DNA from 4 places in the Enterococcus sp. AZ163 genome. Region 2 is predicted to be linked to each of the others. Evidence: riboswitches for the same ligand, from Rfam matches in the RefSeq annotation. Region 2 holds a riboswitch; each other region holds the start of a gene.

Region 1 (2,200 bases), on a different contig from region 2:
TTTGGAAGAAGTCCGAATCTTTGATATAGATCAAAATCGGGCAGAAGCTTTTGCTAAGGCTCGTCAAGAAGGTTGTACAGTTCGGTTAATTCCAACAAAAACGAGTCGTGAATGCGTAGAAGGTGCGGATATCATCACAACTGCAACTCCTTCCAATGAACCAACCTTCGAATCTGCTTGGGTTAAGGATGGTGCACACATCAATGGAATCGGCTCCTTCACTCCAAGTATGTTTGAAATTCCTAAAGAATTAATCAAACGAGCAGATCGAGTAATTTTTGATACAACGGAAGGCGTGCTTAATGCAGCAGGAGATTTTATTACTCCGCTGAAAGAAGAGTATATTCCGAAAGAAAAGTATTCGGGTGAATTAGGACAAATCTTGCTAGGCGAGGTAGAAGGACGAACTTCTGATCAAGAAATTACCATCTTCAAATCAGTTGGTACTGCTGTTCTAGATTTAGTAGTAGCGGGGCAGATTGTTGAGAAGGCTCGTGAGAAAGGCTTAGGCACTGAAATTCCTGACTAATAGGGAAGACAAGTTTCCACATGGGAGCTTGTCTTTTTTAGTCATGCTTGTTTACCGCAAAAAAAGAAAAGAAGTTAGCCGTTAATTTAAGCCATAAAAACAACCGTTTTGGACATAACTAACTATATTTTTTCAATTGGGATTAGACTAGGTACAAGAAGAAGTTCAGGAGGAATTGTGATGTTGTTAGGGGTAATAACAGGATGGTCGTTATTTTTGCTAATAGATCGACTTTTATAAAGGTTTACTTTAATTAGTACGTAGTGAATACCTCTATAAACAGCATTAAAAGTTTACCGCAAATAAAAATTCAAAATGAATGATACCTATAAAAGCAAGCTTTCAGAAGAAAAAATGACTGCTGCGACTCAATAATCACTGATGATAAAAACCGTGTTCACTAATTGTTGGTTTTCAATGCACCTATTAATTTTACGGGGATTAGCCCATTATTGGACATAGATGGAAACTTTTTAAATAAAATGGCTAAACCTATGATCGTTTTTCATTAAGGGATATGCTATACTTTTATTAATCGAATAAGAACACTAGGGGTGCTTTTGAAGCTGAGATTATACCCATTGAACCTGAAACAGCTAGTACTGACGCAGGGAATTGTGTAACATTTTTTAGACAGAATTTTATTACACCCGATCATTTTTTTTGTGATCGGGTTTTATTTTGTCATCCTTCACCAGCAGTCTCCTTAGTGCACTTACTTTGAGGAGGGTGCTTTTTTAGATCCAAAATAAGAATATGGAGGGTATAAATGTTTACAGAAATCGCACGTAAAGAGGCAGCATCTTACTGGGAAGGAAGCTTTGTTCATCCCTTTGTTCAAGCAATTGGAGACGGGACTTTATCACCAGAGATTTTTCGTTTCTATTTGTTGCAGGATCGTTATTATTTAGAACACTTCAGCAAACTTTATGAATTAATCGCCGATCAAGCAGACGATCAAGAGGTAATTGCTCTATTGAGAGAGAATGGGGAAAATCTTCGTTTAGGAGAAATTGCGGTTCGGGAAGATTTTTTTGACGAACTTAAAATTACTGACAAAGAAATTGCTGGAATACCAATCGCACCAACGGCTTACCACTATGTTTCTCACATGTATCGTCAGTTGATTGACGGGACGCCTAACGCAGCCTTTGCTGGAATGCTGCCATGTGCTTGGTTGTATCAGGAAATTGGAGTCCGGCTAATTCAATCAGGTTCACCAAATCCATTGTACCAGCGCTGGATTGAAACCTATTCAGGTGAAGAAGCAGCCCAAGGAATATTGAAAGAGCGGGCGGTTTTGGACCGATTGTATGAAGCGAGTGGGAAAGATGAACAACAGCAAATGATTGATGCTTTTGTGATTAGTAGTAAAATGGAATATGATTTTTGGGAAATGGCGATGAATCAAGAAGGATAGACTATTTAAGCAGATAAAACAGATTCCGTTATGTGTCAAGTAGTGTACATAACGGGATCTGTTTGTTTTTTTAATTGTCTAATTTTGATAACTCTTCGTGAACCTCAGCAATCAAATCACTGTTAAGAATACTATCGCGATTATCCTCACCATCATGAAGAAAGATAGATATTTCGAGAGATTCATTCAAATAATTGAGTGCATTTTCTAAAAGCGATCTATCCTTTGTCTGTTGAAAAAGAAAATGTTCT
Region 2 (2,200 bases):
CCTCATTTCTATGTATAGAATATAGCACGAAATTATTTTTTTAGCTTGAAGGAGGCAATTTAATGAAATCAATTCTTTTTGTATGTATGGGTAATATTTGTCGCTCACCAATGGCGGAAGCTATGTTTCGGAATCAATTTGAACAACGGAGCGAATCGGCAGAATTTACTGTAGATTCAGCAGCAACTAGTCGTTGGGAAGTTGGTAATTCTCCTCATCACGGTACGCAAAAAATCTTAAAAGCGCACGGTATCAGCTCGAAAGGTATAAGGGCACGTCAAATAACAACGGATGATTTCTACCGCGCGGATTATATCATTGGAATGGATCGTGAAAATGTGGAGGATTTAATGCTCTTAGCACCGGAAGGGACACATAGGAAAATTCATTTGTATTTAGACTTAGTCCCTGAAAAAAAAGGCCAAGGAATTCCTGATCCTTGGTATACTGGTGATTTTGACGAAACCTATAGTTTAATTGAAGAAGGTTTGCCATACTGGTTAACTTTTTTTGGAGAGTAGTTTTTATTGTAATTTTGCTCAATTTTAAGTAAAATCAGAGTACAGCCAAGGAGGAAACTGACATGAAGAAGATACCTGAAAAAGCTAAAAAAAATTTAATTAAGGCCTTTTCTAGTTCATCCTTCCGTTTTTTGTCTGATTTTCTAAATGATTCTGCTGATAAACGTGCACAAGAGCAGGCGAATCAAACGATAATGAGTCAACTCAAAACAGCTGCCTTACACAATAGTTTAGTTGTTTTGCAAGTACAGAATGAAAAAGATTCGGAAAAATATGAAACCGTCTCAGGTTGGCTGCCTAAAGCGATTGGCAATGATTCTTTAGTTGTTCGTACGCAAGATAATCAATTGCAAATGCTGACGGTAGATCGTATAAAGAAGGTGACTACGTTGGCACCTAACGGCGATCAGGAGCGAGTATCACGTTAATTGTTTGTATTAGGTAAATAGTGTGCTATACTATAAGAGTAAAAAATACTAAAAGAATAATACTGTCACAAAGGGGAGCCTTCGGGCTGAGAATGAGGACACTCTAAACCCTAGTACCTGTATCGGTCATGCGAGCGTAGGAATTGTGATGAAGTAAATATATTTACTTCTCCTTTGTGAACTGTATGTTCAAAAGGAGGAGTTTTTTTATGCACAACAAAACGAGAATTATGGTGGAAGGAACAATTGTAGCTGCATTAGCTTTTATGCTTTCGCTGATTCCCACTAACATCGGCAGCAGTTTCACAATCTCATTAGGAATGATCCCATTAACAATTTTTGCTCTGAGACGGGGATTAAGACCCGCTCTGTTATCAGCATTCATTTGGGGAATCCTACATTTTCCAGCAGGAGATGTTTACTATTTAAGTCTCTCACAAGTATTAATTGAATACCCGATAGCATTTACCTTTGCTGGTTTTGCCGGGATTTATGCAACCAAAGTTCAACAAGCTTTACTGAACAATAACTCTCGAGAAGTAACAAAAAATATTATTTTAGGCAGTTTGGCCGGGACTGGGGCTCGATTCTTTTGGCACTTTATTGCCGGCGTAGTCTTTTGGGGTAGCTATGCATTATGGGGAATGAACCCGTGGATGTTTTCTCTTATCATGAATGGTGCCAGTGGGATAGCCACCGGAATTTTTACAGCGACAATTACAATAATTGCTGTAAAAAAGGTACCACAGCTATTTTTACCTCGTGATGCCGCTAAATTGGAAATAAAAAGTAGATAAACGAAAAAACCACTTTTGTCAGTTATGATAAAAGTGGTTTTTTAGCGAAAGGCAAAGGCTAAATCATCTTTCTCCAACGACAAGCTCCATTTTTGGCGACCAAGGTCATAAGTTAATGTCCCCATTTTTTGATCTTGTTTATAAGTAGGTTGGTGTTTGCGCCAACCTTTTTCGTCAGATAAATAAATTGGTACGCGATAAAGTTTATTTTCAAGCTTAGCTTGTGAAAAACAGAAAACAGCTCCTTCTTGAAAGATCGGATACAAATCTTTCAAGATTTCTCCATCTAAGTGAGCAACAGAGGCGCCTTTGCGGAAGAAAGAACGTTTGTCATTGACTTTTTCTAGTGCGATACGAGTAATTTTATTGGCTAGAATTCGGTAAAATTCATCTAAGTAACGGTAATATACTCGCAAAGTTTCGCTGCCCAAATTGAAGTAAACAAAATTATTTT
Region 3 (2,200 bases), 330 kb from region 2:
TAGAGTGTTAGCAGCTCTTTTTTCATCGTATTATCCCCTTCACTTGTTTGTACCATTCCTGATTCATCAATAGTGACAATTGGTTCAATGTGGCTTGACGAAAATCAGCCAAGCCCTCTGGCACCAGCTCCTTCGCCTTTTCACCGCAGCAATTAAAATAACTTACTGCTGCTGCAACCGCCGGAAAAGCTTCTAATCCTATCCCTAATAATGCCGCAATTAAAGCCCCCACGATATCTCCAGTTCCGGTAAAACAGTCAAGCTCAGACACACCATTTTGCAGCAAACAATTAGTCGTCTGATTTACAACCACATCTACTGCGCCTGTAGCAAGAAAAGTCGTGTGTGGATACTCGGCGGCTAAGACTTCCAGCGCTGCTGTTAATTCTTTTAGCGCTGCTTCCGATTGATCCAACGAACTCCCGTCAACCCCTCGTCCATGGCTTTCCAACATACATAATGCCCGCATCTCAGAGATATTCCCCTTCACTACCTCAGGCTGCTTTTTCATTAATTGCTGAGTCAGCTCTGCTCGCAAAGGACTGGCTGCCAAGCCAACCACATCAATCACCGTCGGCTTATGATTCTCCTCAGCAAAACGGCTGGCTTCTAAAATATTGGCTTCTCGCTGTGGCGAAATATGACCTAAATTCAACAATAAACTGTCTGTTTGCTGGAAAAAGGCTGGAAATTCACGGGCATCATCTGCCATTACCGGTTTAGCACCGATGTATAATAAAGCATTTGCCATTGACTCACAGGTAATTTCATTGGTAATGCACTGAACCAACGGTGATGTTGCTAAAGGAAATATTGTTTTGACCATTTCAGATAATCCGTTCATGCTTGCTCACTCCTCAAAAATAATTGCTGACATCTTTTAAATACAGGCACCCGATACAAAAGCTTCCATACAAAGTAGGCGACCAGCGATCCAATCAAGGTAGCCCCGACAAATCTAGGGGTGTAAATCAGCCAGTACATTCCCTGCTGACTTCCGGTAAACAAGACCATTACTGGATACGATAGTAACGAACCAATAATTCCCGTTCCGATAATTTCTCCCAAAATAGCTCCGTATAAATTATTGGTCATTCGATACAATAGTCCAGCTAAAAATGCCCCAAAAACGGCACCTGTTAATGCCAATGGTGGAATTCCCAACAACAACATTCGGATAATTCCACAGCACAGTGCCATCAAGGTTCCATATAAAGGCCCTAGTAATCCCCCTGCCAGCACATTCATCACACTCGACATCGGCGCCATCCCCTCTACTCGGAAAAGTGGCGACAAAACTACATCTAGAGCAATCATCATTGCCAACAACATCATTTTCTGCAGCTTCTCTCTTTGCAACCTTCAACATCCTTCCTTATCTTCAAAAACAAAAAAGACTCCTCACTAAATAGAAGCAAGAGGAGTCTTAAAAAAAGCCCGACCAAATAAATGGACGGGCGAGATTCATGGTTGTATGACATTTCCCTGCGCCAGTTCTAACTGTTTCAGGTTCCATGGGTATAATCTCAGCTTTGCAGCACCCCAAATGTTTCTATTTATGAAATTGTGGTTAAAGTATAGCATAGTTTTTTTCATTCTAACAGGTATCTCAGCAGATTTATCCTAAAAGCTGTGCTATCCTTACCACATAGAAAGGAGCTTTTTATGCAAGAGCCAACATTTTCCACAATCCATCATATTGCGATAATTGTTTCTGATTACCAAAAAGCTCGCAACTTTTACGTGAATATTCTGAAGCTTCCCATCTTAAGAGAAAACTATCGAGAGGAACGTCAGGACTATAAATTGGATTTGCAGCTGGCTAATGGTGCTGAATTGGAAATCTTTGCTCTGCAAGGTCCACCAAAACGCCCAAGCTATCCTGAGGCTAGCGGTTTACGTCATTTAGCTTTTAAAACAGATGCCATTGAAGAAACGATCGCTTACTTAGAAAGCTGCGGAGTCGCCTGTGAACCCATCCGCATCGATGCATTTACTGGTGAAAAAATGACCTTCTTCTTCGACCCTGACGGCTTGCCTTTAGAATTACATGAATAAAGTCAGCAAAAGCTGCTGGCCTTATTCGATTTTCTTCCCTAATTCTTTTTCCAGGGAGAGATCATTTACTAAATTTTGGATGACTACTAAAGCCTTTGGCGTAACATATGGGTCCATTACAATAACCGGGAAATCATCAGGA
Region 4 (2,200 bases), 2.0 Mb from region 2:
AATTTTTCTGCCAAATTGACCAATGCCATCAGTAATAAACTAATTAATGAAATCAAAAAAATTACTGCAAACATCTTGTCAAAATCATAAGATTTTCGTACTCGTGTCATATAGACACCTAATCCTTCAAAGCCGCCCAGCCATTCTGAGATAACCGCACCAATTACTGCATAAGTCACAGCGATTTTTAGAGCAGAAAAAAAATCACCAAGACTTGCGGGAATCTTGATATGCCAGAAAATTTGTCTGCGATTTGCTCCCATCGAACGTAATAGCCGCAATTCATCCTGATCAACAGAAGAAAAGCCATTCAACATAGCAACGGATACTGGGAAAAACACAGTGATGACAATCAAAACAACCTTTGGTAAAACGCCAAAACCAAACCAGATTGTCAATAAGGGTGCAATAGCAACAGTGGGAACAGTTTGCGTTAAAATCAGCAGGGGATAGATAGCTTTTTTCACTCTTTCGAAGTTATCCATAAAAATTGCAACTGCGATCCCCAGTGACATTCCTAAAAATAAACCTAATAACGCTTCGATCAATGTGATTCTGGAATGGAACAATAGTAAATCAAAATCATTGATAAAGGCCTGACCAACCTGTAAAGGAGAAGGGAGCATGAACGTTGGAATCCATCCTAACGAACTAACACCTTGCCACACCATAAGAAGGACGAGTACCGAAACACCAGAGTAGAGGTTAATGCTGGTGCTTTTTCGTCTTTTCTTCAATCCCAAACACATCTCCTTCAGGTTTGTAAGTGATTTTTACATAAGCAGATACGCCTTGAGATCCCGCTTTAATTGCAATCAGTTGACAGTTTTTGACGATCTCCATCAATTCATCATAATTTCCCTCAATACTTGTTTCAAACGCCCCAACCTGATAAGTCAATCCTGTGCTTGCTATATAAGCGATTACTTCATCAACAACACGAACAACTTCTGATTCACCTTCTACTTTTGGTAGTACTTGAATTGCGATACCTGCTTCCATTTTTCTTCCTCTTTTCTTGAAATTAATTAAAATAAAAAGGCATTTTCCCCAATAGAGAAAATGCCTAAAATAACCAAAAATGATTCTTTTTTTTGACATGCTCCCTACGCTGGTCTTAACCAACAGGTTCAAAGGGTCAGGTTTTTAACCTTCTCAACGCTTGTGCGTCCCCCTGCATCTTTATTTAATTGTTTTTAATAATACATTTCTTTGATTTGTTCGTCAACATACTTTTGAAAATCAGTAAAACAAAAAACGATTAAAAACGATAAACGGGTTTTAATCATTTTTGTTTTATACTTGATGAATGTCTAGATCTAGATTGTAATAAGGTTCCAAGATAGCATTATTAATTCCTTTTTCCGTAACAATAGTATCTAAAGAAGTAGCACTATCAACAAAGAAAGTTGAAGTTGTGCCAATTTTTTCTTTCGTTACAATACCGATTTTATGAGAACTTTGTTGAAGCAATTGTTTTTTTATTGCAGCTTCTTCAAATGATGGGACAGTGATCCCTTTTTCAATATCGATTGAAGAGATACCCAGTATACACAGCTCGATATTGATACCTTCAATTGCTTTTAATGTAGCAGAGCCTTTTAATACTTTAGAATGTTTATCCAACTCACCAGGCAACAAATTGATGGTAATATGCTCATGATCGCATAATGCTAATGCAATCGTAGGGCTATTGGTGATAACTATCCCACTATAATCGTTAGGAATGTTCTCTGCGAAAAAAAGATTCGTTGTACCACTATCAATGTAGATTACTTTTTTTCCATCAATTAGTGATGCTGCTTTTTTGGCTAGCATTTTTTTGCTGACTGAGTGTTGATCAATTCGGTGCTCAAATGGCAGGTTGGTGTTATCCAATCTTAGCGCGCCACCGTGAACGCGTTGGACAAGTCCAAGCTTAGCTAGTTCTTGAAGATCTTTTCGAATTGTATCTTCCGTTACCTCTAATTCTTTGGTGAGATCGTTTACTAAAACTTTACCTTCTGCCTCTATTTTGCTCAAAATATATTTGTGGCGTTCGCTTTTTAACATTATTTTCTCCTTTAATCGAAATTTATTGATTTTTATCGTTTTCCATTGTATAATGATAGCATAAAGAAATCGATTAATTACTGACACGTGCTATTTTAATCCATATTTCTTTTGTTGTACACCTAATGTTAGCGCTTAAAAGAAATCA

What was found. A riboswitch is a leader RNA that binds a small molecule or an ion and turns the genes downstream of it on or off. The one in region 2 is predicted to bind thiamine pyrophosphate.
Region 1: it holds a riboswitch for thiamine pyrophosphate, as region 2 does, so the genes downstream of both, tenA (thiaminase II) here and thiT (energy-coupled thiamine transporter ThiT) in region 2, are expected to answer to the same signal.
Region 3: it holds a riboswitch for thiamine pyrophosphate, as region 2 does, so the genes downstream of both, thiW (energy coupling factor transporter S component ThiW) here and thiT (energy-coupled thiamine transporter ThiT) in region 2, are expected to answer to the same signal.
Region 4: it holds a riboswitch for thiamine pyrophosphate, as region 2 does, so the genes downstream of both, IGI46_RS11170 (thiamine-binding protein) here and thiT (energy-coupled thiamine transporter ThiT) in region 2, are expected to answer to the same signal.

Annotation. Positions count from the first base shown of each region.
Region 1 covers NZ_JBIPAO010000002.1:518,960-521,159, reverse strand. Annotated here, with positions in the region: gene IGI46_RS20885 (ornithine cyclodeaminase family protein) at 1-529, shown strand, start outside; TPP riboswitch at 1,070-1,160, shown strand; gene tenA (thiaminase II) at 1,299-1,949, shown strand; gene IGI46_RS20875 (NB-ARC domain-containing protein) at 2,020-2,200, opposite strand, start outside.
Region 2 covers NZ_JBIPAO010000001.1:316,198-318,397, reverse strand. Annotated here, with positions in the region: gene IGI46_RS01670 (low molecular weight protein-tyrosine-phosphatase) at 63-521, shown strand; gene IGI46_RS01665 (hypothetical protein) at 584-949, shown strand; TPP riboswitch at 1,011-1,109, shown strand; gene thiT (energy-coupled thiamine transporter ThiT) at 1,159-1,746, shown strand; gene IGI46_RS01655 (hypothetical protein) at 1,788-2,200, opposite strand, start outside.
Region 3 covers NZ_JBIPAO010000001.1:648,720-650,919, forward strand. Annotated here, with positions in the region: gene thiE (thiamine phosphate synthase) at 1-26, opposite strand, end outside; gene IGI46_RS03270 (hydroxyethylthiazole kinase) at 23-844, opposite strand; gene thiW (energy coupling factor transporter S component ThiW) at 841-1,359, opposite strand; TPP riboswitch at 1,466-1,555, opposite strand; gene gloA2 (SMU1112c/YaeR family gloxylase I-like metalloprotein) at 1,666-2,058, shown strand; gene IGI46_RS03285 (helix-turn-helix domain-containing protein) at 2,080-2,200, opposite strand, start outside.
Region 4 covers NZ_JBIPAO010000001.1:2,346,598-2,348,797, forward strand. Annotated here, with positions in the region: gene IGI46_RS11165 (ABC transporter permease) at 1-737, opposite strand, end outside; gene IGI46_RS11170 (thiamine-binding protein) at 706-1,101, opposite strand; TPP riboswitch at 1,087-1,186, opposite strand; gene IGI46_RS11175 (DeoR/GlpR family DNA-binding transcription regulator) at 1,297-2,052, opposite strand.